One region of the Vibrio vulnificus NBRC 15645 genome, then DNA from elsewhere that is predicted to be linked to it. Evidence: riboswitches for the same ligand, from Rfam matches in the RefSeq annotation. Region 1 holds a riboswitch; each other region holds the start of a gene.
The links. Region 1 has a riboswitch for thiamine pyrophosphate ahead of thiD (bifunctional hydroxymethylpyrimidine kinase/phosphomethylpyrimidine kinase). Riboswitches for the same ligand answer to the same signal wherever they lie in the genome.
Positions count from the first base shown of each region.

Region 2: it holds a riboswitch for thiamine pyrophosphate, as region 1 does, so the genes downstream of both, thiC (phosphomethylpyrimidine synthase ThiC) here and thiD (bifunctional hydroxymethylpyrimidine kinase/phosphomethylpyrimidine kinase) in region 1, are expected to answer to the same signal.
Region 3: it holds a riboswitch for thiamine pyrophosphate, as region 1 does, so the genes downstream of both, thiB (thiamine ABC transporter substrate binding subunit) here and thiD (bifunctional hydroxymethylpyrimidine kinase/phosphomethylpyrimidine kinase) in region 1, are expected to answer to the same signal.

Region 1 covers NZ_CP012882.1:151,515-161,300, reverse strand. The annotation lists gene AOT11_RS16545 (hydrolase) at 1-176, shown strand, start outside; gene AOT11_RS16540 (HAD family hydrolase) at 273-1,076, shown strand; gene AOT11_RS16535 (hypothetical protein) at 1,229-1,519, shown strand; gene AOT11_RS16530 (TetR/AcrR family transcriptional regulator) at 1,904-2,347, shown strand; gene AOT11_RS16525 (phosphatase PAP2 family protein) at 2,680-3,429, opposite strand; gene thiD (bifunctional hydroxymethylpyrimidine kinase/phosphomethylpyrimidine kinase) at 3,601-4,440, opposite strand; TPP riboswitch at 4,529-4,627, opposite strand; gene trmY (tRNA (pseudouridine(54)-N(1))-methyltransferase TrmY) at 4,775-5,371, opposite strand; gene AOT11_RS16510 (DUF3087 family protein) at 5,560-6,078, shown strand; rRNA gene AOT11_RS16505 (16S ribosomal RNA) at 6,522-8,062, shown strand; tRNA gene AOT11_RS16500 (tRNA-Glu) at 8,130-8,205, shown strand; tRNA gene AOT11_RS16495 (tRNA-Lys) at 8,207-8,282, shown strand; tRNA gene AOT11_RS16490 (tRNA-Ala) at 8,297-8,372, shown strand; tRNA gene AOT11_RS16485 (tRNA-Val) at 8,387-8,461, shown strand; rRNA gene AOT11_RS16480 (23S ribosomal RNA) at 8,802-9,786, shown strand, end outside.
Region 2 covers NZ_CP012881.1:1,428,351-1,438,136, reverse strand. The annotation lists gene AOT11_RS06630 (multicopper oxidase family protein) at 1-1,232, shown strand, start outside; gene crcB (fluoride efflux transporter CrcB) at 1,356-1,736, shown strand; TPP riboswitch at 1,808-1,906, shown strand; gene thiC (phosphomethylpyrimidine synthase ThiC) at 2,053-3,996, shown strand; gene AOT11_RS06615 (thiamine phosphate synthase) at 3,999-5,333, shown strand; gene AOT11_RS06610 (HesA/MoeB/ThiF family protein) at 5,323-6,159, shown strand; gene thiS (sulfur carrier protein ThiS) at 6,140-6,349, shown strand; gene AOT11_RS06600 (thiazole synthase) at 6,354-7,127, shown strand; gene thiH (2-iminoacetate synthase ThiH) at 7,163-8,287, shown strand; gene AOT11_RS06590 (aminopeptidase P family protein) at 8,516-9,786, opposite strand, start outside.
Region 3 covers NZ_CP012881.1:1,184,492-1,194,277, forward strand. The annotation lists gene thiQ (thiamine ABC transporter ATP-binding protein) at 1-354, opposite strand, end outside; gene thiP (thiamine/thiamine pyrophosphate ABC transporter permease ThiP) at 348-1,955, opposite strand; gene thiB (thiamine ABC transporter substrate binding subunit) at 1,965-2,972, opposite strand; TPP riboswitch at 3,039-3,165, opposite strand; gene AOT11_RS05375 (flavin prenyltransferase UbiX) at 3,195-3,839, opposite strand; gene mpl (UDP-N-acetylmuramate:L-alanyl-gamma-D-glutamyl-meso-diaminopimelate ligase) at 3,856-5,217, opposite strand; gene fbp (class 1 fructose-bisphosphatase) at 5,559-6,575, shown strand; gene ppa (inorganic diphosphatase) at 6,717-7,247, shown strand; gene AOT11_RS05395 (DUF2799 domain-containing protein) at 7,337-7,696, opposite strand; gene AOT11_RS05400 (gamma-glutamylcyclotransferase family protein) at 7,801-8,148, opposite strand; gene tamB (autotransporter assembly complex protein TamB) at 8,220-9,786, opposite strand, start outside.

The DNA.
Region 1 (9,786 bases):
AAGTTGAGGTGGTGACAGATTGTGTCTCATCCCGAGACCCACAAAACAAAGCCTTAGCGTTGAGAAAATTTGAAGCCAATGGCATCGGTTTGTCGGGGTTGGAAATGGCGCTTTTTGAATTAATGCGTGATGGGAAATGTCCAGAGTTTAAGCAGCTGCTACCGCTTTTTAAGTAATATTCTCTATGAGTTATACCACTCATCAAGACTGTACAAACTCGATATTTTCTGGTGACATAACGGCCTTTCTCTTCTGTTTAGAGTCGTAATTAAATGTCGTTGTCAGAAATCAAATTCATTGCTGCCGATATGGATGGCACCCTGCTGGATCCATCAGGAAAATTGGCACCAGAGTTTTTCCACATCTATCAAACGTTAGAAGATAAAGGAATTATCTTTGCGGCTGCCTCTGGTCGGCAGTATTACAGCCTGCGTGAGACGTTTTCCCCAATCAACGAGCGCATGATGTTTATTGCGGAAAACGGCACATTAGTCATGCATCAAGGAAAAGAGCTCTACAGCTGTGGTTTAGCTAGCACGGATATTAAAGACATTATTCAGTTGGCTCGCACCATTGATGGTGCCCACATTGTGCTATGTGGTAAAGAATCGGCTTATGTCGAAACAAAGCATCCTGAGGCGATTGAAGAAATCAGTAAGTATTACCATCGCTGCCAATATGTCCCCGATCTGCTGGATGTTGATGAGGCTTTCATCAAAGTGGCGATTTGTCATTTTGAAGGTTCACAAGAAAAATTACACACATCATTCAGCGAACGTTTTGATGCGACCCATCAGGTGGTGGTGAGTGCCAAGATTTGGTTGGATGTGATGAACGCAGAAGCGTCAAAAGGCGCGGCGATTAGACATTTACAGCAAACGTTGGGTTTTACACGCCAACAAACCATGAGCTTTGGTGATTATTTCAATGACGTAGAAATGCTTAAACAAAGCTACCATTCCTATGCGATGGCCAACGCCCATCCTGAAGTGAAAGCACTCGCTCGTTTTATCGCACCAAGCAATGAAGAGTCTGGTGTTTTGCAGGTGATCCAGCAGCAGGTGTTGTCTGATTAAATGCCCAGTCAAATGACTCGATATGCGCAATTTTTTACGTTTTTTGCACGACAAGTTAACCGGGATCAATATTCCAACCGATTTGGCCTCCACTGCGTAGAAACTCTCCTAAACTGATGTTGGGATGGTAACCGCACAGTTTGGAGGGCGTCATGATCACGGTACATAGGGATTATCGAGTGAGTATTAAACCAGAGCGCTATGCACATGTAGAAATCAACCCAGTAGGAAAGCTTGATGTTGAAATAAAAGGTCAGCGTCAACACTATGTGGCTGATTTTGAACAGTTGGCTTTCTCTAGTGACAAACAAGGGGTGGCATTAGTTTGTCAACAAGCACACTCTCCTTGGAAAGTGATGCTTGCTACCGCAGACGCGCAAGAGCTAAAAAGTTTGGTTAAAGAAGCGCAAGAAGAGTACGAAATCTTAATGCGTGATCTCTAATTTTCATAGTTGCGCCTGCTCATACCTGACTTAAAATGTTATCGACTGAACAAAATCCTTCGTATTGCGCGAAGGATTTTTGCTTTTTGGTTATCCCCAATAGTGTGAGGCATACTGATATCGAACTTTGTGAAAATAAATAAAAGATAATGTCTTTTATATTTGTTATTGATAAACACTCAAATTGTGGTCTTTTTTATCATCGCGAGTGCCATAAAATGATACTTTTTGATTGATTGTTGCGCTTTTTGAGCCTTGTTGATAATAATAATAACGGATTTATGAGAGGAGAATGTCGCTAAAGTCGGACCACTTTATCGATCAATTTTCTTGAGCAGGTTTTATGAAAGCGTTAGGATTTGCCGCTTTTAGTAGGAGATGACAATGCCAAGAGTCAGCCAAGCTGTGGCCAAAAAAACACACCAAAATATTATAGATGCATCGTTTAAAATACTCCTGCTAGAAGGCTATGAACACTTAACCTATACGCATATTGCTGAGAAAACAGGGGTGAGTCGTTCTTGCGTCAATGGGCATTTTAAGAAAAAAGAAGAGTTATTGGATGAGCTTAAACCGAAAGCGGTCGAACACATCATCCAAGCTCTTGAATTTTCATCCCCTGAAGCCTTTTATCTCTCATGGGTTAACGCTGTAAATGAAGATAGAATGTTTCGGAACCTCATCCAGAACGTGGGAGAGATCATTTGTAGTGCTGAAGGACGAATGTCTCTCACCAATCGAATCTCTGGTGATCCTAAAGAAGCGGAAAAAGCGCTTTATATGGCGATCGGCTATGCAGTCGTCCATATTAGCTGTCCTATATGCTGAGCTAATTAGAAAGGTTTCTAGTGGGTTGAAATTTAACCAAAGGTAAACCAGTGATGTCACAGAAAAGTCAGTAAATAACGGATGATGGGTTTTATTTCTTTCCTTTCCGTATTGTCTCGCTATAATGTGCTCGTCTAAGTGAGTTGGTCCTCACAGACAACACTTTCTATGCTTTGGTTGTAAAACTAGCTTAGCTTAAATAGCTTTTGGTCGCTTGGTTGTCCTACTTTTACCAAACGACCTTCTTTTTACGTTTATTTTGAACACCATTCAGTTTCTTCATCATTATTCACCTCCCTATCCTTGGTCGGCAAATATGAAACACGGCTGCTTTAAACTGTGCTTTCCCGAATGCGTAAAAACTTCCTGACTGATGTTGGTATCGGTAGAAAATTTGGCAATAGCGCTGTGATCATGGCAATAAACGCAAGTGAGCCAAATAGATCCTCTGGTCGGTGCATACCAATCCATAAGCGGCTATAAGCGACCAAACTCGCCCAAGCAAGGGTCGTGACAAACGCCACATAGCGCTTTTGCATCAGAAAGATACCCCCAAAGAAAGCCACACATAAACTGGCAAATATTGTATGACCCGAGGGGAAGGAATAATCGGTTTCACCTTCCCAATGTTGCAAACGCCATGGACTGATCGTTTCTTCCTGTGTCTTTACTAGTGTTACTTGTTGAGTCGCATCGAGATTGTAGAATGCTTGTGGGGTATCAACTAAATGTTCAGAAGCCATCCATTCGGTGTAGGGGCGGGGTGACTCTGTGAGTTGCTTTAATCCCGTTTTTCCAGCAAAACTTAAAACCAGCATAAGTGCTAGTACAGCAAATCGACCCACAACAAAATATCGTCCAGAGTGTTGACGTAAAACCAGCAAGCTTAAAGCGACCAGTGTAATAGCAAAGCCTTTACTGCCAGCGGAATCGGTCACTAGGGTAAAAGTGAGACCAAGAAAATCTGGTACAGGAGACCTCAAATCAATACCTGAGGCAAACCAAGTAACTAAAGTCAGCAAAGCTGCGAAACACGAAAGAGCGACTAGTGAGTAACGTTTTGGTGTGAATACTGTTTTCATCGAGAAAGCTTGTGAAGAAAAACCGCCATTATAGGTGAGTGTGCAAGATGAAAGTATCAAGCATCTGTCAATTATTTCGAGATGGGTTCTAAGCTCGGTAGCGCTGGGTAGTGACTGTAGGCCATGGGACAGCACTTACTCCCGAGCAAAAGATGACGATGGAGGCCTTTTCTAGCGGACGTTCATGTGTCCTGCAAAGAAGTGATTGACGGGGCCATGACCTTGACCAACGGATAGCTCATCGGCATGAGCGATCGCCTGTGATATGTATTGCTTGGCCAAAAAGACAGCCTTGTGTAAGCGATGACCTTGAGCCAAATAAGACGCGATGGCTGAAGATAACGTGCAGCCAGTACCGTGGGTGTTGCGTGTAGAGTGGCGTTTGCTACGGATGAATTCACAAAACTGTGGCGTGATCAAAAGATCGCTACTGTGGGACTCATTATACAAATGCCCGCCTTTTAATAAGATGGCAGGGCAGTTCAGCGCTTTTAAACTTTCGACGCTCGAGATCATCTCTTGCTCAGTGTTAGGGATGGGCATTCCGGTGAGTGCCACATATTCAGGGATATTCGGCGTCACGATATCTGCCAGTGGAATCAAGTGCTCCTTCAGTGCGGCGATCGCATCTGGTTGTAATAACGCGTGGCCGCTGGTGGAGATCATCACGGGGTCGAGTACCACTTTCGCTGGCGAATATTGGCGAATTTTTTCGGCAACCAATCGAATAATATGACGGTCTGCAAGCATACCAATTTTAACCGCTTGAATATTGAGATCGCTGAAAACGGCATCCAGCTGCGCTGCAACAAACTCGGTAGGGATCGGAAATACGGCATTAACGCCCATCGTATTTTGCGCGGTGATGGCAGTGATCACTGAGCTTGCGTAACTGCCCGTGGCTGAAATGGCTTTTATATCGGCTTGTATACCTGCTCCACCCCCACTGTCAGAACCGGCAATGGTGAGAACGCATGGAATAAGAGATTGAGTAGTTGAAGTAAGTAGCATCTTGTATCCTAGAACAAGACGTACAGGAACTGTCTATACCAACAATATTACCAACTATATTGGTATACCAACGCATAAAGCAGAAAGCGATATGCGCGTAATAGTTCCCTACGTCAGTATTAACTGAATCAGGTTCAACGGGTCTCGCGTAGCGATCTCAGCCGATAAGGCTCCCCGACTATGTTGGCAAAAATGATATCAGTAATTGAACTCGACGCAAGCGAGTATTCAAGGGAACAAAGACACTTGGAGTGTTATCTACGTCTTGATTGGGATAGAGAACGCCAATGATGAATTTTGAGCAAGAAAAAGGGCTCTAATGAGCCCTTCGCATTTATTCCTGCAGATCCAATTCATTTTGAATCAGAGTGACGCATTGGGAGGCAAACAACATTTTAGGGCCAAGGCTAATGTTTTGCGTTCCGAGACGCTTCAGACTGTTAAAAGTTTTCTTTGGCATCGGAATATGGTCAGTAAGTAAAAAACAAGGATTGGCGGCAAACTTAATGTCGCGAACAAACTCGCCTTTCTTTTCCAACATATATAGCTGATGGTCTTCAGCCAACTGCTGGACCAATCGTTCAAAGCTAATTGTACGAACGGTCACACCTGGTTCGACATTTCTTAGTTCTTCTTTGCCCATACCCGTAGAAGCATCAAGCGCACGAACAACAATGTTCAACAAGTTTGCCTCGTGGAAGCCACCCACGTTTGAAACTTCGTTAGAGTGAATGGTAATCGTACGCGAAAAGTCTTTGGTACTCTCTAAAACCAGATGAACGACAACATCTTGGCGATGTGACTGTGCGACAAACATCGTGTTCATCAGAGTATGTGCAAGAATCTCAGTATGAGCCTCGTTACCGACCCCTTCTAATAACGCTCGACTGTTTGTCGGCGCAGCGCGTGCGCGTAATACAAATGTACGCATGATAGACCTTTGCAGTGAATTCGAATGCACGGAGTATATACCCAACAAATAGTCTGTTGCGAGTCATGCTGCTATCAAAGTGTAGAGTGAAAGAGAGAGCGATTGAGAGAAAGCTTACAAAGGAAACGTTGCGAGTGCGTATTGCTTGGTTAAACTAGTCTGGCACTAAAAGAAGGAGGGCGGTATTCGTGCGTCAAATAAATAAAGAAGAATATAGAAAGAAAGGGAACATGGTGATAGTGGCATTTCTACTGGCTTTTGCTTGTTCTGCCATTGCATTTAGTACATTGTTGATTGCCCTATTTGGCAACACAGAGATTGTAGAAGGCGAATCGACGGGCAATTTTGTTTGGAATCTTTTAGGAGTACTAATAGCGTTTGTCAGTACGCTTTCAATAATGAATCAAATAAAGACACATCGCTATTTTGATGAGCTCTTGTATGTGTGGAAGCTCAAACAGACTCATTTAAAGATCTATCGAAAATTGAATATCCTCAAGAATGCTGCACACAACGAACACAATGAGAAAGCAATAACCATTCTCAAGTTCTACTATCAAACTCAGCAGCAAGTGTTCGAGTTAGACAACAATACACTGACAATAAAGAGTGTATTGAATGAGCTGGAAAGGATTCATCAGTGGGAAGAAAGCCACAGAGTACTCAATGTATCCGATTTCCAAGATGCTTGGTTGAACGATTTCTGACGAAAATAGATGCTTTTTCTTAACATGGAATCAAGAAAAATAACCGTTTGTTCATTGTTTGCGCATGCGAACGGGTTTATGACATTTTTTATCGAAAAGCACTTGCCAAAGAAACTGCCTTCCCTATAATGCGCATCCACCGACACGGCAGACGGCGTAAGGCCTCAGCAACGTCGGGTGAGGTAAAAGCTTCTGAGAAAATAAATTTGAAAAAGTGTTTGACTCTTCAAATTAACTCGCTAGAATGCACCTCCGCTTTGAGAGAAAAACTTCTCGAAAAGCAAAGCTCTTTAACAATATAAACCTATCAATCTGTGTGGGCACTCGTTGATGATAATCCAAAAGATTTATCAATGAACTGAGTGACCAAAACGATACTAAGTATCGGCACAGTCAATTTATTCAGTATTCATTGAGCCGAAGCGAAAGCTTCAAAAAACTTTTAATTGAAGAGTTTGATCATGGCTCAGATTGAACGCTGGCGGCAGGCCTAACACATGCAAGTCGAGCGGCAGCACAGAGAAACTTGTTTCTCGGGTGGCGAGCGGCGGACGGGTGAGTAATGCCTGGGAAATTGCCCTGATGTGGGGATAACCATTGGAAACGATGGCTAATACCGCATGATAGCTTCGGCTCAAAGAGGGGGACCTTCGGGCCTCTCGCGTCAGGATATGCCCAGGTGGGATTAGCTAGTTGGTGAGGTAAGGCTCACCAAGGCGACGATCCCTAGCTGGTCTGAGAGGATGATCAGCCACACTGGAACTGAGACACGGTCCAGACTCCTACGGGAGGCAGCAGTGGGGAATATTGCACAATGGGCGCAAGCCTGATGCAGCCATGCCGCGTGTGTGAAGAAGGCCTTCGGGTTGTAAAGCACTTTCAGTCGTGAGGAAGGTGGTAGTGTTAATAGCACTATCATTTGACGTTAGCGACAGAAGAAGCACCGGCTAACTCCGTGCCAGCAGCCGCGGTAATACGGAGGGTGCGAGCGTTAATCGGAATTACTGGGCGTAAAGCGCATGCAGGTGGTTTGTTAAGTCAGATGTGAAAGCCCGGGGCTCAACCTCGGAACTGCATTTGAAACTGGCAGACTAGAGTACTGTAGAGGGGGGTAGAATTTCAGGTGTAGCGGTGAAATGCGTAGAGATCTGAAGGAATACCGGTGGCGAAGGCGGCCCCCTGGACAGATACTGACACTCAGATGCGAAAGCGTGGGGAGCAAACAGGATTAGATACCCTGGTAGTCCACGCTGTAAACGATGTCTACTTGGAGGTTGTGGCCTTGAGCCGTGGCTTTCGGAGCTAACGCGTTAAGTAGACCGCCTGGGGAGTACGGTCGCAAGATTAAAACTCAAATGAATTGACGGGGGCCCGCACAAGCGGTGGAGCATGTGGTTTAATTCGATGCAACGCGAAGAACCTTACCTACTCTTGACATCCAGAGAATCTAGCGGAGACGCTGGAGTGCCTTCGGGAACTCTGAGACAGGTGCTGCATGGCTGTCGTCAGCTCGTGTTGTGAAATGTTGGGTTAAGTCCCGCAACGAGCGCAACCCTTATCCTTGTTTGCCAGCGAGTAATGTCGGGAACTCCAGGGAGACTGCCGGTGATAAACCGGAGGAAGGTGGGGACGACGTCAAGTCATCATGGCCCTTACGAGTAGGGCTACACACGTGCTACAATGGCGCATACAGAGGGCGGCCAACTTGCGAAAGTGAGCGAATCCCAAAAAGTGCGTCGTAGTCCGGATTGGAGTCTGCAACTCGACTCCATGAAGTCGGAATCGCTAGTAATCGTGGATCAGAATGCCACGGTGAATACGTTCCCGGGCCTTGTACACACCGCCCGTCACACCATGGGAGTGGGCTGCAAAAGAAGTGGGTAGTTTAACCTTCGGGAGGACGCTCACCACTTTGTGGTTCATGACTGGGGTGAAGTCGTAACAAGGTAGCGCTAGGGGAACCTGGCGCTGGATCACCTCCTTATACGATGATTATTGCGATGAGTGTTCACACAGATTGATATGGTTTAGAAAGTTTAGAGTATCTTAGTGTCCCGTTCGTCTAGAGGCCTAGGACACCGCCCTTTCACGGCGGTAACAGGGGTTCGACTCCCCTACGGGATACCATGGGTCGTTAGCTCAGTCGGTAGAGCAGTTGACTTTTAATCAATTGGTCGCAGGTTCGAATCCTGCACGACCCACCATTACTTCAAGAGTTGGGGCTATAGCTCAGCTGGGAGAGCGCCTGCCTTGCACGCAGGAGGTCTGCGGTTCGATCCCGCATAGCTCCACCATTCTTGAACGCAATGGGCGATTAGCTCAGTTGGGAGAGCACCTGCCTTACAAGCAGGGGTCACTGGTTCGAACCCGGTATCGCCCACCACTCTTTAAATATTTTTAGTGTTTCTTAATGAAAACCACCTTCTTTATGTCTGTGGTTGATTTTTCGACGCTGAAAGTCTTTAAAAAGTGTGTTTCTCATAGAGAATTGCATTGCTCTTTAACAATTTGGAAAGCTGACAAAACAACAATTTATTGTTGTTTGTAAAGTTCTCAATGTTTGTCTTTAAGACAAACACCAACAAACACATTCAAGTGTTCTTGGGAATGTCACTGTTAAGTGACTATTCGAAATTGAGTCCGGCAAAATCAACGCTATCTCGCTCATTCAAATAATGAGATAGCAACTTTGGTTGTTTAACAAAGACCCTTTGGGGTTGTATGGTTAAGTGACTAAGCGTACACGGTGGATGCCTTGGCAGTCAGAGGCGATGAAGGACGTAGTAACTTGCGATAAGCGTAGATGAGGCAGTAACAGCCACTTGAGTCTACGATTTCCGAATGGGGAAACCCACTGGCATAAGCCAGTATCATTGAGTGAATACATAGCTCAATGAAGCGAACCGGGAGAACTGAAACATCTAAGTACCCCGAGGAAAAGAAATCAACCGAGATTCCGAAAGTAGCGGCGAGCGAAATTGGATTAGCCCTTAAGCTTTACATGTGTTAGACGAACGGTCTGGAAAGTCCGACGATACAGGGTGATAGTCCCGTAGTTGACGATGCATGTTCAGTGAAATCGAGTAGGGCGGGACACGTGTTATCCTGTCTGAATATGGGGGGACCATCCTCCAAGGCTAAATACTCCTGACTGACCGATAGTGAACCAGTACCGTGAGGGAAAGGCGAAAAGAACCCCTGTGAGGGGAGTGAAATAGAACCTGAAACCGTGTACGTACAAGCAGTAGGAGCACCTTCGTGGTGTGACTGCGTACCTTTTGTATAATGGGTCAGCGACTTATATTCAGTGGCAAGGTTAACCATCTAGGGGAGCCGTAGGGAAACCGAGTCTTAACTGGGCGCCATAGTCTCTGGATATAGACCCGAAACCGAGTGATCTAGCCATGGGCAGGTTGAAGGTTGAGTAACATCAACTGGAGGACCGAACCGACTAATGTTGAAAAATTAGCGGATGACTTGTGGCTAGGGGTGAAAGGCCAATCAAACTCGGAGATAGCTGGTTCTCCCCGAAAGCTATTTAGGTAGCGCCTCGGACGAATACTACTGGGGGTAGAGCACTGTTAAGGCTAGGGGGTCATCCCGACTTACCAACCCTTTGCAAACTCCGAATACCAGTAAGTACTATCCGGGAGACACACGGCGGGTGCTAACGTCCGTCGTGGAGAGGGAAACAACCCAGACCGCCAG
Region 2 (9,786 bases), on a different replicon from region 1:
CTGGTTTTACTACGGATGTGCTCGCCTTTAATGGCGCTATTCCTGCCCCTACGATTCGTTGTCGACAAGGGGAAGAAGTGATCATTCACTTCACCAACAAACTCAACGAGCCAACCACAATCCATTGGCATGGTTTGCGTGTACCTATTGAGATGGATGGTGTTCCCTTTTTGAGTCAAAAACCCGTTATGCCAGGGGAGAGCTTTACTTATCGCTTTACTCCACCTGATGCAGGAACATTTTGGTATCACCCTCATATGAACAGCGTCAAGCAGCTAGGTATGGGGCTAGTTGGGTTAATCATTGTTGATGAAGCAGAGCCAGTTTCTTTTGATGAAGACCATGCTCTAATGCTTAAGCATTGGCATCTCAATGAGAAAGGTGAATGGAAATCGTTATTGGTCCCACGCTTAAGCGCCCGTATGGGAACTCCCGGTGAGTGGGGAACGGTGAATGGCGTCCATGAACCGACCTATCCGTTGAAAGCGAATGCGATGACGAGGCTGAGAATCGCAAATGTGGACAATACCATCACTTATCCTATCGCTATTGAAGGTGTGGATGCATGGGTTATAGCAATAGATGGAAACCCAATAAAAACCCCTTACAAGCTCTCTGAGCACAAGATTGGGCCTGGAATGAGGGTTGATGTCGGGTTAATGGCTCCAGGTGTTGGAGAGCGTTTCTATGTGCGACAAATGAAAGGGAAGTTTCCGTTTGCTCTTTGTGCATTTGAATCGGTCGAATCGGACCTATCTAACCAGAATACACTGCCAACATTGCCGCTCAATCCAATTGCGCCGTTAGATTTAGAAACGGCTGAACAAATTGATTTTGTCTTTGAATGGGAAGGGGCTGTTACTCCGATAGATAAATCTGGCCAAGCTCTGCCGACGTTTTGGTTGGTGAATAAACGTGCCTGGGAGGGGATGAGCCAAGATTCAATTCCGGCGCCGTTAGCAACGTTAGAGCGAGGGCGAACTTACATATTTAATCTTAAGAACGTGACGCAATATCATCATCCCATTCATTTGCATGGACACACATTTACTGTATTGGAATTAAATGGCCAGACCCTCGCAGAACCGTTTCATACTGATACTGTTTTGCTAGGCAAGAATGGCAGTGCCAAAGCGGGGTTTGTTGCGGATAACCCTGGTCGTTGGATGTATCACTGCCACGTGATTGAACATATGAAAACCGGATTGATGGGATACATTGAAGTAAAGTGACTCCTGTAACTTTTTAAATCTTGGCGATTTACGGATACGTTATCTAAATGAAATTATTGTTTTTTGTACTCGATCTCTGTGTGGATGTGGCTACAATGTGGCCATTAGATTTGTGAGGTTGCTATGAGTCAATTTGCGATTATGGGTTTCATCGCCTTGGGCGGCGCCTTTGGCGCTTGTTCTCGTTACTTAGTGTCAGAGCTCTGTGTTGTGTTGTTAGGCAGAGGTTTTCCATATGGTACGTTAACTGTAAACGTGGTCGGTTCCTTTATTATGGGGCTTTTGATTGCCGCGTTTGAAAGTGAGTTGCTGGCAACTGAGCCATGGCGACAAATAATCGGTTTGGGCTTTTTGGGGGCACTAACAACCTTCTCAACATTTTCGATGGATAACGTATTGCTGATGCAGCAAGGCGCATTTTTCAAAATGGGCTTAAACGTTGTGTTAAACGTGACTTTGAGTATTACTGCTGCTTGGGTAGGTTTCCAATTACTCAAATCGTGAAGCAATGAGCGAAATAGAGTTAAATTTTAAACAGGTCGGCTTGGTTTAACCAAGCCGATTTCATATAATCGCTTCACTTGTCGGAGTGCCTTAGGGCTGAGACCGTTTATTCGGGATCCGTTGAACCTGATCAGGTTAGAACCTGCGAAGGGAACAAGAGAAGATACTTGTACCAGTGCAAACTGGTGTCTTATCAAAGCTTGAATCCACAAATTGAATCTCTAAATTGTGTGTTCAACGCCTCTTGTCACAACTTTCCGCCAAGCATTTTTATCCAAAACCTTTTTATCCAGCATAACAAGAAAGGAAAAATGCTATGTCGAATCGCAAACAAGCGAGACTGGAAGCTAAACAATTCATCGATACACTCTCTGTGCAGCCGTATCCCAACTCCACCAAAGTGTATGTCGAGGGCTCTCGCTCAGACATTAGAGTGCCAATGCGCGAAATCTCCTTGGCTGACAGCCTAGTTGGCGGGACCAAAGAGGCGCCAATCTTTCAGCCAAATGAAGCGGTAAGAGTGTATGACACCTCGGGGGTCTACACGGACCCGACTCATCAAATCGACCTCTATAATGGCCTTCCTAAGTTAAGAGAAGAGTGGATTGCAGAGCGTGCCGATACCGAAGTCCTTGATGATGTCAGCTCGGTCTACACTAAAGAGCGCTTAGAAGATGAAACGCTGGATGAGTTGAGATATGGCAATCTGCCTCGCATTCGTCGTGCCAAAGCTGGCCATTGTGTCACTCAGTTGCATTATGCACGTAAGGGAATCATTACCCCAGAGATGGAATACATCGCTTTGCGCGAGAATATGGGACGCGCCAAATATCGAGATGAAGTTTTGACTCAGCAGCACGCAGGGCAAAATTTTGGTGCGAATCTACCTAAGGAAATTACCCCAGAGTTTGTGCGTCGTGAAGTAGCAGAAGGTCGCGCGATCATTCCTTCCAACATCAATCACCCAGAATCCGAACCGATGATCATCGGCCGCAACTTCCTTGTGAAAGTTAACGCTAACATTGGTAACTCATCGGTGACTTCGTCGATTGAAGAAGAAGTGGAGAAGTTGGTATGGGCGACTCGTTGGGGCGGTGATACGGTGATGGATTTGTCGACCGGGAGAAACATTCACGAAACTCGGGAATGGATTCTACGCAACAGCCCAGTTCCGATTGGAACCGTGCCTATGTATCAAGCACTAGAGAAGGTCAATGGCGTTGCTGAGAACCTTACGTGGGAAGTGATGCGTGATACGCTGATCGAGCAGGCTGAGCAGGGTGTGGATTACTTTACGATTCACGCGGGTTTGCTGCTGCGCTATATCCCAATGACGGCGAAACGCGTGACAGGCATTGTATCGCGTGGCGGCTCGATTATCGCTAAGTGGTGTTTAGCACATCATCAAGAGAGTTTCCTCTATACCCATTTCCGCGAGATCTGTGAGATTTGTGCGAAGTACGATGTAGCGCTTTCATTAGGCGATGGTTTGCGTCCTGGCTCGATTGCCGATGCCAATGATGAAGCGCAGTTTGCGGAGCTCAGAACGTTAGGGGAGTTAACCAAAATCGCGTGGGAATACGATGTCCAAGTGATTATCGAAGGTCCTGGGCATGTACCGATGCACATGATTAAAGAGAACATGGATGAGCAGCTCAAGCATTGTCATGAGGCACCATTCTATACCTTAGGTCCACTGACCACCGACATTGCCCCTGGCTATGACCACATTACTTCTGGGATTGGTGCGGCCATGATTGGTTGGTATGGCTGTGCCATGCTTTGCTACGTAACGCCAAAGGAGCACTTAGGTCTACCCAATAAAGAAGATGTGAAAACCGGCTTGATAACCTACAAACTGGCTGCGCACGCGGCGGATTTGGCCAAAGGGCACCCGGGCGCGCAAGTTCGCGACAACGCATTGTCTAAAGCTCGCTTTGAATTCCGTTGGCAGGATCAATTTAATCTCTCGCTCGACCCCGATACGGCACGTGCATTCCACGATGAAACCCTGCCACAAGAGTCGGGCAAGGTTGCGCATTTCTGTTCGATGTGTGGCCCCAAATTCTGCTCGATGAAGATTTCGCAAGAAGTTCGTGAGTATGCTAAAGGGCAACAGGCTGAGGAAGGACAGGCGATAGCAGTGAAGCTGTTGGATGACCCATTGGAAGGGATGAAACAAAAGTCCGCGGAATTCAAAGCGTCGGGTTCGGAGTTGTACCACCCCGCAGTGAGTCATGAAGAAGTCGCAGAGGGTTAACAATGAGACTGCTGATTCCTTCTGCCATTATTGAGCTGACGGGAGAAATTCAGCAGTGTTTGCTCTTGGCAAAGCAGCAAGGCTTTGCCATTGACCATATAGAGTTGGGCGTTAGCCCAACTCGTACACTGCAACTGATTTCTTCAGCCAAAACGGTCGTATTCGAAACGGATCTTACCCATAACGACAGTCGTCATCTCGGCGCGTATGACTTTGCGCTTCATTATCATCATTCGCTTGCTCTCACAGACGTATTCACCTATTTGGGCTCAGGTCGCAATGCCAAGACTCTGTTGATCAATTTGCAAGGGGAGCAAGGAGAAGTGTTCGATGTGTGGCGACATCCTTTAGCCGATGAAACTCGCGCACTACGATATTCATTACTCCCAAACTATCCTCAGAACAATAGTGTGGAATCGAACTATCGACATTTGGCGTGGGTGGTCACGCTCAGCGCACTTGATTTTCCAATCGAAGATTGCCTGACTTTGGCACGTGCGATGTTGAATGTTTCACGTGAAACATGGGTGTCGGATTTTGCTTTGTTTCCTACTCCAGTGTTGCGCCTGGATGAGCTCGGTATCTTACCAAGCCACAGTATTGAAGCGTTAACAAAAGCGTTTCCGCGGATTAGCGCTCAACAGTTAGGGCTCTATCCCGTGGTTGACGATGTCAGTTGGATCGAGAAGTTATTGCCTATAGGAATTAAAACGGTCCAATTGCGGATTAAAGATCCAAACCAAACCGATTTAGAGCAACAGATTGTGCGTGCGATACAGCTAGGCCGACATTATGGTGCACAAGTCTATATCAACGACTACTGGCAGCTAGCGATTCAGCATCAAGCCTATGGTGTGCATCTAGGGCAGGAAGATTTGCAAGTGGCCGATTTAGCCGCCTTGGCGAATGCAGGTATTGCACTAGGGTTATCTACGCATGGCTATTATGAGCTGTTACGCATTGTACAACTTCAGCCCAGTTATATTGCATTAGGGCACATTTTCCCTACCACCACCAAACAGATGCCTTCATTGCCGCAAGGGCTGGTGAGGCTAAAACTCTATCAGCAACTGATTGATACCATGCCTTATGATGAGTCCATCACCGGCGTTCCCACGGTCGCCATTGGTGGTATCGATCAAACCAATGCGGCGACGGTATGGCGATGTGGAGTCTCTTCACTAGCCGTGGTGCGAGCGATCACTTTGGCGAAAGACGTGAAGGCAGCAATAGACCACTTCAAGCAAGTCATGGTCTCTAATGCAACGCTTGCGCGTTTCGACTCAGTATCTACGCATAGTCTTGAGCCAACAAGCGAGGCCAATCATGTTGAATGATCGGCTCTTTACTCGTTATCAAAGACAAATTGCATTAACGGAAATCGGTGAGTCGGGTCAGGCCAACTTACTTCAAGCACATGTATTGATCATTGGTTGCGGTGGTCTGGGTAACGCAGCGGCGCTCTATTTGGCTGCGGCGGGCGTCGGCCATTTGGTGTTGGTTGATGATGATGTGGTCGAAGAGAGTAATTTGCAGCGTCAAATTGCCTTTCGTCAGCAACATCTCGCCAGTCTCAAAGTGGATGCACTGGCAGAGCAGTTGAAGCAACTCAATGCAGAATTACGTGTTCGCACCATTGATAAGCGTTTGAATGAGCAGCGTCTCAACTTGGAAGTGATGTTGGCGGACATCGTGCTCGATTGTACGGACAACTTTCCAACACGCCAGTTGATCAACCAAGCCTGCCTGAATCAATGCACGCCTTTGGTGTCTGCCTCGGCAATTGGTTGGAAAGGGCAATTTATCGCGTTTGACTTTGGCTCACGCCACTCAATCCAAGCGAAACAAGATGCCTCTTCGACAACGACGTCAGTAAACCCTCCGTGCTACCACTGCCTTTTTCCATTTGCAGAGAATCCCACGCAGAGCAAGTGCAGCGATGCAGGGGTGATAGGCCCTGTTGTGGGGCTAATGGGAAATTATCAAGCAATCGCAACGATTCAAAAGCTGGCAACGGGAAGGTTTAAAACCGCTTGCCATCAGTTGCATCTGTTTGATGGGCTCACGTTAAGCTGGCAGCAGTTAGCGGTAGTGAAAGATCCAAGTTGCCGCGTTTGTCAGGTTCAGAAACAGGAATCAAGCAATGAACACCATAGCCATTAGCATCAACGGCGAAAGCTACGAGGTGCCAACCAACGCGACGTTGGCATCCATCATTGAGCATCTCTCACTGCCTCACTTGGGTTGTGTTTTTGCAATCAATAATCAAGTTGTCCCACACAGCGAATGGCAAACCAAAACGCTCAGTAGTGGTGATGCTATCTCACTATTTCAGGCAATTGCTGGAGGATAAGCGCATGCTCAAAATCGCAGACAAACAATTTCATTCTCGCTTGTTCACGGGCACCGGCAAATTTGCTAACAGCCAATTGATGTCACAAGCCATCAAACAATCGGGTTCACAGCTTGCTACTATGGCGTTGAAAAGAGTGGATATCCACGATCAGCAAGATGACATCTTGTCGCCACTGTTGTCAGCGGGGGTTAATTTACTACCCAATACCTCCGGCGCCAAGAATGCCAAAGACGCCATTTTTGCGGCGCATTTAGCGCGTGAAGCATTGGGCACTAATTGGCTTAAATTGGAAATTCATCCCGACCCGAAATACCTGATGCCTGATCCGATTGAAACATTAGCGGCGGCAGAGCAGCTGGTAAAAGACGGCTTTGTGGTGTTGCCTTATTGTCATGCTGATCCGGTCTTGTGTAAGCGATTGGAAGAAGTGGGTTGCGCTGCCGTCATGCCATTGGGTGCGCCAATTGGCTCGAACAAAGGTTTGGTTTCGCAGGACTTCCTACAAATCATCATCGACCAAGCGAGCGTGCCGGTCGTGGTGGATGCCGGGATTGGCGCGCCGTCTCATGCTGCTTATGCGATGGAACTGGGTGCCGATGCGGTACTAGTGAATACCGCGATTGCCGCTGCGCGCAATCCCATCGCCATGGCCCTTGCATTCAAATTGGCGGTAGAGGCAGGGCGTTTGGCTTATGAGTCGGGGCTTGCTGGCAAAGTGTCGCACGCAGTGGCATCCAGCCCTTTGACCTCTTTTCTCGATGACTGCCTTTCTTAGCAAGAGAAAGTGCGTCTGTTGACCGGAGCAACATCATGAGTTTCGTTGAACATTTTAATCAGCTCAATTGGGACGATATTAGGTTATCGATCTACGCCAAAACTGCGTTCGATGTCGAGCGAGCGCTGAGCAAAAACAAACTCGATTTGGAAGACTTTAAAGCGCTGATTTCGCCAGCTGCGGAGAACTATATAGAAGTGATGGCGCAGCGTTCTTATGCGTTAACCCGTAAACGCTTTGGCAATACGTTGTCGCTCTATATACCACTGTATCTTTCTAATCTCTGTGCCAATGCGTGTACCTATTGTGGCTTCTCAATGGAGAATCGCCTAAAACGCCGCACGCTCACGATGCAAGAAATTGATGCAGAAATTGCGGCGATTAAGGCAATGAAGTTTGACAGCGTTTTATTGGTGACGGGGGAGCATGAAGGTAAGGTTGGCATGAACTATTTCCGCCAAGTGCTGCCGCAAATCAAACGCGCTTTTAACTATCTGGCGATGGAAGTGCAGCCGCTTAGCCAAGAGCATTATCAAGAGTTGAAGCTTTTGGGGTTGGATGCGGTGATGGTTTATCAGGAAACGTATCACCCAGCGACTTATGCGCAACATCACTTGCGTGGCAACAAAACCAATTTCAACTATCGTCTCGAAACGCCAGACCGTTTGGCGCGAGCGGGGATCGATAAAATTGGCATTGGTGCTTTGATCGGCTTGGAGGAGTGGCGCACGGACTGCTTCTACGTTGCCACGCATCTAGACTATTTGGAACGTACCTATTGGCAAACACGCTATTCAATTTCATTTCCTCGCTTGCGTCCTTGCGCGGGGGCGTTGCAGCCGAAATCGGTAATGAGTGATAAGCAGCTGGTTCAACTGATTTGTGCCTATCGTTTGTTTAATCCAGAAGTCGAGCTGTCGCTGTCGACGCGTGAGTCGGCTCTGTTTCGCGATAACGTACTACCACTTGGTATCACGTCGATGTCAGCTGCATCGAAAACTCAGCCGGGTGGTTACGCGATGCCTGATGTTGAACTCGAGCAGTTTGAGATCAGTGATGAAAGGAGTGCGGCAGAAGTGGAGCAGATGATTCGCAGCAAAGGTTTCGATCCTGTGTGGCGTGATTGGCATGCTGCCTATTCTGGGGCTCGGTTCTCTTAACTAAAACACTACTCTTATCTTAGGCAACACAGTCGCTATCATACGCATACGAGTATGAGATCCGCTCGATAATGTCAGCAATGCACTGGGTGAGTCGAGAATGCCGCAATGAAAGTCAGTAAAGAATGACAGTGGCATGTGGATGTGTTTCACGTGAAACAAAAAGGGTTAAGGCATTTTGCCTTAACCCTTTTTCTATTGTTAGCAAATGACATTGTCTATTGTTTATCAGTGGCTGAGTGGTCGCGTTGCTTCACGTAGCCAAACTTGTGCGTCGCCTTCAACCAATGGGCTAATGTCATCCCATACTTTTTGGTGGTAGTCATTGAGCCAAGCGAGTTCAGGACGCGTGAGCATATCGACATTGATGTTACGTTTGTCGATTGGACAGCGAGTCAGAGATTCAAAGGTCAAAATAGGGAAGTCACCTTGGGTTTGCTTCTCAACCACCAATTCCAAGTTTTCGATACGAATACCAAACGCGTCCGCGCGGTAATAACCTGGTTCGTTAGAGAGCACCATCCCTTCGACAAGAGGCACGTCGATCTGACGTTTTGAAATGCTGGCAGGGCCTTCATGCACGCTCAGGAAGTGACCCACACCGTGACCAGTGCCGTGATCATAGTCGTAGCCTTCCGCCCATAGGTGTTGACGAGCCAGGGTATCAATTTGATAGCCGCGGGTGCCTTTCGGGAAACGAGCGCGAGCCACACCAATATGGCCTTTCAGGGCCAAAGTAAACTGCTTGATCATTTCTGCTGAAGGTTGGCCGATGGCAACCGTGCGCGTGATGTCGGTGGTGCCATCTAGGTATTGGCCGCCAGAGTCAACTAAGTAAAGCGTATCCATACTGAGTTGGCCTGGTTGAGGCTGATTCTGATGATTGTAGTGACACATCGCGGCGTTGCTGCCAGCTGCCGAAATGGTATCGAAACTCAAATCCATCAGAGTGGGATCTTCGCGGCGAATGGCTTCCAGTTTGTCGGCCAAAGTTGCCTCGTCGTGCAAAATGCCTTTTGCCACTTGTGCATCAAGCCAACTTAGGAATTTGACCATCGCAGCACCATCGCGTAGGTGACACGCTTTCATGCCCGAGATTTCAACGGCATTTTTGGCGGCTTTCGGCATCAAGCAAGGATCCGCGCCCGGGACAACGACAGCGCCCGCGTTTTGCAGAACCAGTTTAAACCACGCGTTACTGGTGCTGGCATCAAGCAGGACTTTTTTGCCCGTCAAGCTTTCAAGGCGAGCTTGCAACATCTCAGGATGGAAAACCTGCACCCCTTGACCAACATGAACATCAAACCCTTCAGGTAAGCGAGCAGGATCGAGGAAGAACTCTACTTGGCCATCTGCATGCAGAATCGCGTGGGATAGTAATACGGGTAAGCGAGAGACGTCCAAACCGCGGACGTTGAGCAACCAGCAAATCGAATCCAGCGCGGTGATAACGGCGCTATCAACGCCTTGTTTGGTGATCAGCTGTGCGATGTTCGCAC
Region 3 (9,786 bases), on a different replicon from region 1:
GCCAACCTGCTTTGCCGCTTGCTCCACTTGCTTTTGTTGCTGTGACGTCAGTTTCAAACCGGGATGCAATCCCAACGCAATGTTGTCACGCACCGTAAGATGAGCAAACAAATTGTGTTCTTGAAACAACATCGAGAAAGGGCGCTGCGCAGGAGAAAGCGTATTGAGCAAACGCCCCTCCAATGCCATGCGACCCGACTGAGGCGCGATGAACCCTGCCAGCAGCGCCAGCAAGGTGGACTTTCCTGCCCCACTTGGCCCCATCAACGCCACAATACTGCCTGCTTCGACCTCTAAATCAAAAGCAAACAGGTCTTGATGATAGTAATAATGCACCTGTTGCAGCGTTAGCATGGTGACTTCTCCTGATGTTGATTCGATTTGGTGCTGAGTAAAGACTCACTCAGGGCAAAACAGCCGACACTCAGCAGCAATAACGTGAGTGACACCACCGCTGCTGCCTCCATTTGATAACTGCCGAGTAACTGGTACAGATAGAGCGGTAAGGTACGAAAATCTTGGCTACCAAATAAGGCAATTGCGCTCAAATCGCCAATGGAAAACATAAAACAGAGCGCAAACGCATTGGCGAAAGGTTTACGCAGTGCGCGCCACTCAACGATTTTAAAACGATTCCACCCACTTAAGCCCAATGTAGCAGCCAAGTATTGATACTGCTGCTCGCAATGCAGCATCGGCTGAGCGAGCGTTTTAATCGCGTAGGGTAATGCCATCAAACTGTTGACGAGGATGACGATCAACAGCGCCAAACTGAACACATCTGCAAAACTGCGCAGCAATAAAAACAACCCAGTACTCACCACCAAACCTGGCGTTACCAAAATAATAGTGCCAATCATTTCAATGCCGTCTGCTCGATGTCTCTGAGCTCGAAGTCGCCAAGCACGGCTAGTCAATAAGATGGTAATAGCGGCAGCCACAGCCAAACTGGCCGCACCAAGCGCAACGCGAAACGACGCCCACATTGCCGACCAAAAACGTCCATCGCTTATCACTTCGGGCAGTTTGCTGTTGAGACCACTAATGACCACCATCAAAAGCGGCGGTATGACGAGTAGACATGCGAGGGCTATCCATATCGCGTCCCAAATGTTCTGCAACCCGCTTGGTGGTGTGATAGGTTCAAGCCTTTGCTGGCTGCCAACACTAACAGGTAATGGCTTAGTGAAACGTTGGATGCTCAGAACCAAAACCGTGCACAGCAGCATCTGCCAAATCGCGAGCAACGCCCCCGATTGCAAATCAAAATCGAACTTAATCGCTTGATAGATGGCCAGTTCAATCGTGGTCGATTTTGGCCCACCGCCCAATGCCATCACCGCGGCAAAGCTGGTGAAGCAAAGCATGAACACCAAGCCACACACATGTGGCAGTTGCTGACGCAATCGCGGCCATTCGACCCAACGAAACTTCTGCCAACTGTTCATACCAAGATGAGCCGCCAGTTTATGCTGCTCTGCCGGAATCGACTCTAAGGTTTGCAGCAGCAATCGCGCCGCATACGGTAAATTGAAAAACACGTGCGCGAGCAAAATGCCGCTCAATCCATAGATAGAAAAGGGCAATTTGGCGTCAAAGCTTGCCAATATACTCGCCAACCAACCACTGTTCCCATAAATGGCCAACAAGCCAAACACGCCAACCAATACTGGCAGCACCAAGGTGGACGCAAACAATTTGAGCAATAATGAACGGCCAACAAAATGTCGCCGAGACAAGGCGTGTGCGACGGGAAGCGCCAAACTGACACTCAGCAGCATCGACAACGTCGCTTGAAGAAAACTAAATTGCGTAACATGGCGGTAATAAGGATCTTGCCATACCGCAGTGAGATCCAGCGTCGGCGTCGCCAACAAGAGCGCCGAGAGAGCAGAAACAACAAAGGTCGCGATGATCATCGCGACCCCAATGCCCAATTTAGGAACCGAATTCAATGCTACGCCTTAAAACGTCAACGCGCTTTGCCATTCGCGAATCCAAGCTTTACGCTGCTTCGCCACCTCTTCTGCACTGAAACTCAATGCCTTCTCAGGCACCGTTAAACTGCCGTAGCCCTCTGGCAGCGTCACGTTGGTCACTGGGTACATCCAGTTGCCCGTAGGCATTGCCCCTTGGAACTCATCACTTAAAATGAAACGCATAAACTGATCGGCTAACGCTTGATTTGAGCTGCTTTTCACTTTTGCGGCGACTTCCACTTGCATGTAGTGACCTTCGCTAAAATCTGCCGCTGCAAATTGTGCGTCATTTTCAGCAATCAGGTGGTACGCCGGTGAGGTAGTGTAAGAGAGCACCATATCCGATTCCCCTTTGAGGAACATCGAGTACGCTTCCGACCAACCTTTCGTGACCGTCACAGTTTTCTTCGCCAATTGCTGCCATGCGCCCGTCACGTCATCGCCATACACCGACTTCATCCACAGCATCAAACCTTGACCGGGCGTAGAAGTGCGAGGGTCTTGGTAGATGACTTTCAGATCATCACGTGATTCCACCAGCTCTTTTAAGCTTTTTGGTGGATTCGCCAGTTTGTCTTTGTTGTAAACAAACGCAAAGTAACCGTAGTCGTAAGGAATAAATGTGTCGTCAGCCCAACCATTTGGTAATGACAGCGCTTGGGTGTTCACTTGATGTGGTGCAAGTAAGCCTGTGGCTTTGGCTTCTGCCATCAAATTATTGTCCAAACCTAAAACAATATCCGCTTTGGTATTGCTGCCTTCTAAACGCAAGCGGTTGAGAATCGATACCCCATCGTCCAGCGCGACAAAATTCACATCGCAGCCACACTGCGCTTCAAATGCTTTTTCGACCGTCGGGCCTGGGCCCCAATCGGAGGCAAAAGAATCGTAGGTGTAAATGGTTAAGGTTTTATCCGCCGCAAGTGCAGAAGAAGAGACGCCAATCATTGAAGTGATTGACGCTAGGGCTATCAGGTTTAGAGTGTGTTTCACGGCTCGCTCTCCATTTGACATGAGTTGAGCGGCACAGGCTTGAGGTAGGTGTTAATCGTCCTTGCAAATTAATCCCGACTCAATTCCTACGCCAGCATTATCTGGTTCAGGTTTACGGGTCCTAGGCACAGGCCTAATCTCAGCCTCTGTAATGCACCAATGTGCAAACAGATAAGCTCCCCGATGAGTGGTTCGGATTGTAATCGGAATGCCTTCGCTTGGCTATACAGAGTCACCATCATTGCGATGATCGTATCCCCAACGCGGCACCAAAACCTGTTCAATGCCGAGATGATCCAAGATACGCGCGACCATAAAATCAATCAGATCGTCTATCGACTGAGGTTGATGATAGAAACCCGGCGCGGCGGGCATGATAGTGACACCTAACTGCGAAAGCTTGTGCATGTTTTCAAGATGCAAGGTCGAAAAGGGCGTTTCACGCACCACCAAAATCAATTGGCCACGCTCTTTCATCACCACATCAGCGGCACGCTCAATTAAATTGTCTGACATGCCATGAGCAATCGCCGCTACACTCCCTGCCGAGCAAGGGCAAACCACCATCTGCTTCGGTGCGGCCGAGCCAGAAGCCACTGGCGAGAACCAATCGTCTTTACCGCATACCACCAGCTTGTCGGCAGGACAACCCAGATGCTTCACTAGCGCTTGTTGCGCGGCGTCAGGATTGGCTGGCAGTTTGAGACCATGCTCGGTAGCCAACACCACTCTTGCCGCAGAAGAGATCAGCAGGTAGACACGGTAGTCTGCCGCCAGTAATTGCTGTAATAAACGTAGCCCATAAGGCGCGCCAGAGGCGCCAGTAAAGGCTAACGTGATCGATTTTTCTTGGTTTCTCATGCTCATCTAATGTATGTATTTTCTAGCGCGTTGATTTCTCTAAAGCGGTCAGTAATTTACCGTGAATACCCTCAAAACCGCCATTGCTCATGACCAAAATCTGTGTTCCTGCCTCGGCGCGCTGCGCAATGTTCGCCACAAACTGGTCAATGTTATCACTGGTGAATGCGGGTTGCTGACATTGAGCCGCCACGTCCTGCACCGACCAAGCAATTGACTCTGGTTGGTAAAGGAACACTTCATCCGCCTGCTTGAGTGAGGCCGCCAAAGTCTCTTTGTGCACACCACGTTTCATGGTGGCTGAGCGTGGCTCCAGTACCGCGATGATTTTCTTATCGCCCACCTTATTACGTAAACCAGCGAGCGTCAGTTCAATCGCAGTTGGGTGATGGGCAAAATCGTCATACACCGCCACACCATTGACTTCCCCTTTCAGCTCTAAGCGACGCTTGGTATTGATAAAGCGCCCTAGTGCCTCACAAGCCAGATCAGGCGTCACACCCACATGACGCGCCGCGGCGATCGCCATCAACGCATTATCGACATTATGATCACCGACTAAGTCCCATTGCACCGTGCCCACTTGCTCACCCTGCAGCCACACTTCAAAGTGTGAACCATCTTTGCTGAGTTTGACCGCTTGCCACTCTCCATCTTGACCGGAAAACTCCTGATCACTCCAGCAGCCTCGTGACAACACATCCGCTAATGCGACGTCTTGCTTGGGCGCCAAAATACGCCCATTACCAGGAACAGTACGCACTAAGTGGTGGAATTGTCGCTTGATCGCTTCAAGATCATCAAAGATGTCTGCATGATCAAACTCTAAGTTATTCATGATCAAGGTGCGAGGATGGTAATGCACAAACTTAGATCGCTTGTCGAAAAAAGCACTGTCATATTCGTCGGCTTCAACGACAAAAAACATGCTTTCGCCTAAACGCGCGGAGACACCGAAGTTACCGAGCACGCCACCAACAAGAAATCCCGGCTGGTAATCACAATCTTCCAAAATCCACGCCAGCATGCTCGAGGTAGTGGTTTTGCCATGCGTGCCCGATACCGCGAGCACCCAGCGGTCATGCAACAAAAACTCCTGCAGCCACTGCGGCCCAGAGGTATAACGCAGGTTGTGATTCAACACATATTCAACACAAGGGTTACCACGGCTCATGGCATTGCCAATTACCACCAAGTCTGGCGCAGGATTGAGTTGAGAAGGGTCAAAGCCTTCAATAATTTCAATACCTTGAGACTCGAGCAAGGTGCTCATTGGTGGGTAAACATTGGCGTCAGAGCCGGTCACTTTGTGGCCCAACTGTCGCGCTAAAATTGCAGCACCACCCATGAAAGTGCCACAAATTCCCAAGATATGAATATGCATAAATTGAATCCTGCCATCAGACTGTTTTTTCTCGTTCTCATTATCATGATAACCGTTAGAAAAGCGAGCAGCATTGTTGGCCTTGTGCCACATGCCGCTCAGTTTTTGCTGTTGGGTTGAAGCAAACGCTGTTTTTTCAGCCACTTTTTATCGAACTCTTCCGTGTAATCAACCGGTTTCATTCGACATACAAATTGAGATCTGCGTCGGTTACTTCATTACCATTAATAAGATCTAAACCTTAAACTTATTGGGAGCGCAAACGATAACCTTCGTCACATCCATCAAGAGATGCCGCTCAAACTCCCCCAACATTATTCAGCGAAGTTTAAGGAAATAACATGTCTGGAATGCGCACCCTTGGCGAGTTCATTGTTGAGAAACAAGCGGACTTCCCCCACGCTAGCGGTGATCTCTCTTCTCTTTTGTCGTCGATTCGCTTGGCGGCCAAAATCGTTAACCGTGAAATCAACAAAGCGGGTCTCGTTGATATCACAGGCGCGGCAGGAGTAGAGAATATACAAGGCGAAGTTCAACAAAAGTTGGACGTCTATGCGAATGAAAAATTCAAATCGGCACTCGAAGCACGCGACCAAGTGTGTGGCGTAGCGAGTGAAGAAGAAGATGAGGCGGTTGCTTTTAATAAAGAGCTCAACAAAAACGCCAAATACGTGGTGTTGATGGACCCTCTTGATGGGTCGTCAAACATCGACGTTAACGTTTCTGTCGGCACCATTTTCTCTATTTACCGTCGAGTTTCCCCTATTGGCACCCCTCCCACTCAAGAAGACTTCTTGCAGCCAGGGCACAAACAAGTGGCTGCGGGTTACATCATTTACGGCTCTTCCACCATGTTGGTATACACCACGGGCAATGGCGTGAATGGTTTCACCTACGATCCATCACTCGGCACCTTCTGTCTGTCGCACGAAAATATGATGATCCCGAAAGATGGCAAGATCTACTCGATTAACGAAGGCAACTACATTCGCTTCCCAATGGGCGTGAAGAAATACATTAAGTATTGCCAGGAAAATGTGCCAGAAGATGGCCGTCCTTACACCTCTCGCTACATCGGCTCGCTCGTGGCGGATTTCCATCGCAACCTGCTTAAGGGCGGTATTTATCTTTACCCAAGCACACAAAGCCACCCTCAGGGTAAGCTGCGTTTGCTGTATGAATGCAACCCGATGGCCTTTTTGATTGAACAAGCAGGCGGGTTGGCCTCAGATGGCATAAAACGCATCCTCGATATCAAACCAACGGAATTACATCAACGCGTGCCTTTCTTCGTCGGCTCCACCAATATGGTGAAAAAAGTCGAAGAGTTTTTAGAAATTCACCGTGACGAAGCCTAAAGAATGAGACAAAGCGCCTGCAACAGCAGGCGCTTTTTGTTAGCCACTTTGTAAAGCCCAACGCACTCGGTTTACAGCTCTGCCTGTTTGCGGCTAAATTATCACCATTCAGCCCCAAAACTAAAGAAAAGGAAATCACTCATGAGTTTAAATAACGTCCCGGCGGGCAAATCACTGCCTGATGATCTGTATGTGGTTATTGAGATCCCAGCCAACGCGGATCCGATCAAATACGAAGTGGACAAAGAGTCTGGCGCGGTGTTCGTTGATCGCTTTATGTCGGCGCCGATGTTCTATCCATGCAACTATGGCTACGTTAATCACACGCTTTCATTGGATGGCGACCCTGTCGATGTGTTGGTCCCAACCCCTTACCCTTTGATGCCTGGTTCAGTGATCCGTTGTCGCCCGGTAGGCGTGCTTAAAATGACCGATGAATCCGGCGAAGATGCCAAAGTCGTGGCAGTACCACACTCCAAACTGTCCAAAGAGTACGATCATATCCAAGACGTCAACGATCTACCTGAGTTGCTCAAAGCGCAAATCACCCATTTCTTTGAGCGCTACAAAGAGCTTGAATCAGGTAAGTGGGTCAAAGTAGATGGTTGGGAAGACGTGGAAGCCGCGCGCAAAGAGATCCTAGATTCTTATCAGCGTGCACAGAGCAAATAATCCTTGTTCATTGAAAGGCAAAAGAGCTGTGTGAACACAGCTCTTTTTGATCCTGACAAGCACTTCGGTTCTTACCGCCTCTTTCATCTTTACAAACCACCAGCCGTCGACATTTTTCCGGATAGGTAGTCTTGCTTGAAGAAGGGATCAACATCATCACAAATGCCATAGTAAGGCTTGCCAATTACCCCCAACATATAGGCATTTTGCTGACAGTATTGCTGCTTACCTTCTTGGTAGCCCGCTTGGTATGAGGCCACCAAATTGGCCGAGAGGTCTCGCGGTTCCGCCAATTTGAATAAACGTGCTTCGCTTAAAGCCATCTTACCTTCTAACGCGCTTTCAACGCCAAAGGTGTGCCAATCTAAAGCGTGATCCGATTGCGGTAACGGAGTCTGTACGCAGCCAGTCAGCAACAACAACGGGATCGTCAATACCAGTGCTTTCATGCTTGGTCTCCTTTATTGAGATGGGCTCTCAAGGCTCTGTCGTTTCTTCATCCACAACGACCAAACCAACCTATCACGGTATACGGCCTTCGAGAGTCAATCGCTCAAACGCGTTGGCACCAATCTCCTGAGGCAATTTCCTCCACCAACTTACTGCTGTCTTGATAGAGATAAATCCACGCTTGGCCAAATGGGGTCTCGATGGTTTCGCGGCGGTATTCCACTGGCACATCTTCCAACCTATCCAGCGCTAGTAACGTCTCATCATCAATCAAGTAGACCTCGCCATTGATAGCACGATTGCCTTCACCCAGCGCAGGATAATCTCCGAGATCATAAAGACGATAATCTTGAGCACTTTGACAACCACCTAAAAACTCGCTTTTCTCGAGATAATGGTGGTTAGATTCCCCTTTGCGCAAGGTGCCATAGACAAAAACCAAATGCTGCATAACGCCTCCGTGTTATCTGCATGATGTGCGATGTTTGACCAAGTTAAGGTTTGATAGCACGTGGCGAGATTTTAATCAAACTCAAACTGATAAAGCAGATCAACGGCACTTTCAACCCCAGAAACCCCTTCTAGATAAAGGTCTTTCATCAGGCGATAGCGCACTGTGAACTCACCAAGCGGTTTGAAAATACCCACCCCATACTTCACTTGCAACCCTGGCATGATGTAGCCACTGACCGTGACTTGTGAGTCTTCCCCGGAACCTGCGGTATCCAACTGAAGATCTTGCACGCCAAACGCCTGACCAATTTCACCAACGACTTTGCCGCTTTTGGCCAGACTCAACCCAATTAAGGCCGTGGTCATTGCGCTGCCACCGCCAGATTCGCCATCAATGTCTTGCCCGCGCAATAAGTAAGAAAGCGCATTGGCCTGCGGCATGGCAGGTTCGGAGAAAATCGTAATACTTGGCTCGGTGGCAGGGCCAGTGACCTTAACCCCTGCAATGACATCATCTTGGGTATTTTCTGGATTGCGAATTGCTTTGATCGCCACATATGGCTGATCGGCAGGCCCGTTCATCAACACTTTGCCTTCTTTGATCAAGAGGTCTTGACCAAAAGAACGATAGGTCCCGTCAACAATGTTCACTTCGCCCAGAATAAACGGCCCTTTGTCTTTCTGTGTGACATTCAACTGGCCTTTTAAGCCCCCCTCAAGGCCAAATGCCGCCAGTTTGAAGTCGTCACCAATCGAAATGTTAATGTCGGTTTGAACGTTAAATGGCATCGAAGAAGACTTATCGATAGGCTCAAGTTGGTCGTTGAGCAGCACCTGATCTTTCGACACACTCACCGCGCTTGGTGGCAGTTCTTCAACCACAATACGCCCCCAAGGCAGAGCCAAACTGCCCGTCACTTTGGCCAGCGTCGGATTAACTTCAATCGTCATATCCGGCACCAACTTAATTTTCACCATCGGCGGCATGTCGACTTTGAGGGAATCGGCAAAAACTCGCACCTTACTGTGCCAGTTATCCAATTGCTGCCAATTAGCCTCACCACTGACGTTGAGCTCTCCGTCAGGGGTGACAATGTTGGCTGCCAAATCGGCGTCATAACCGCGAAAATCGATCGCCAGTTTGCCCTGTTTCACGTCGATGGGGCTGATATCGCCGTTCACTTGGATATCGTCCACTAGGAACTGGCCCTTCACTTGAGGGTGATAAGCCGAACCCGACACCGACAGATCAGTTGAAATCAGCGCTTTCAGCACGCTGTATTCCCCAACCAGAGGTGCCAAGAAATCCAAATTGAACTGGCTAAGAGCCAACTTAGCCTTCAGTTGTGGATCGCTGGCTTGCACATCGGCCACTTGCAGTTGCCCCTTCAAATCGCCGTTCTCACTCACATTGATCTGCCAATCCGCGTTCAATTGATCTTGATGCAGCTGTGCATTGAGGTTGATGTCGTCCCAACCGAGCGTCACGACTTGTTCAACTTTCTGTTGAACCTGACCTGTGGGTAGATGCAGTGACACTTTGGCTTGCGGCGAACTCTCTGGTGCCCATTTGGCCCACACTGTTGCGTCAACGCTGCCATCGAGCTTTGTTTCAGGCGGCAAAAACATCGCAATC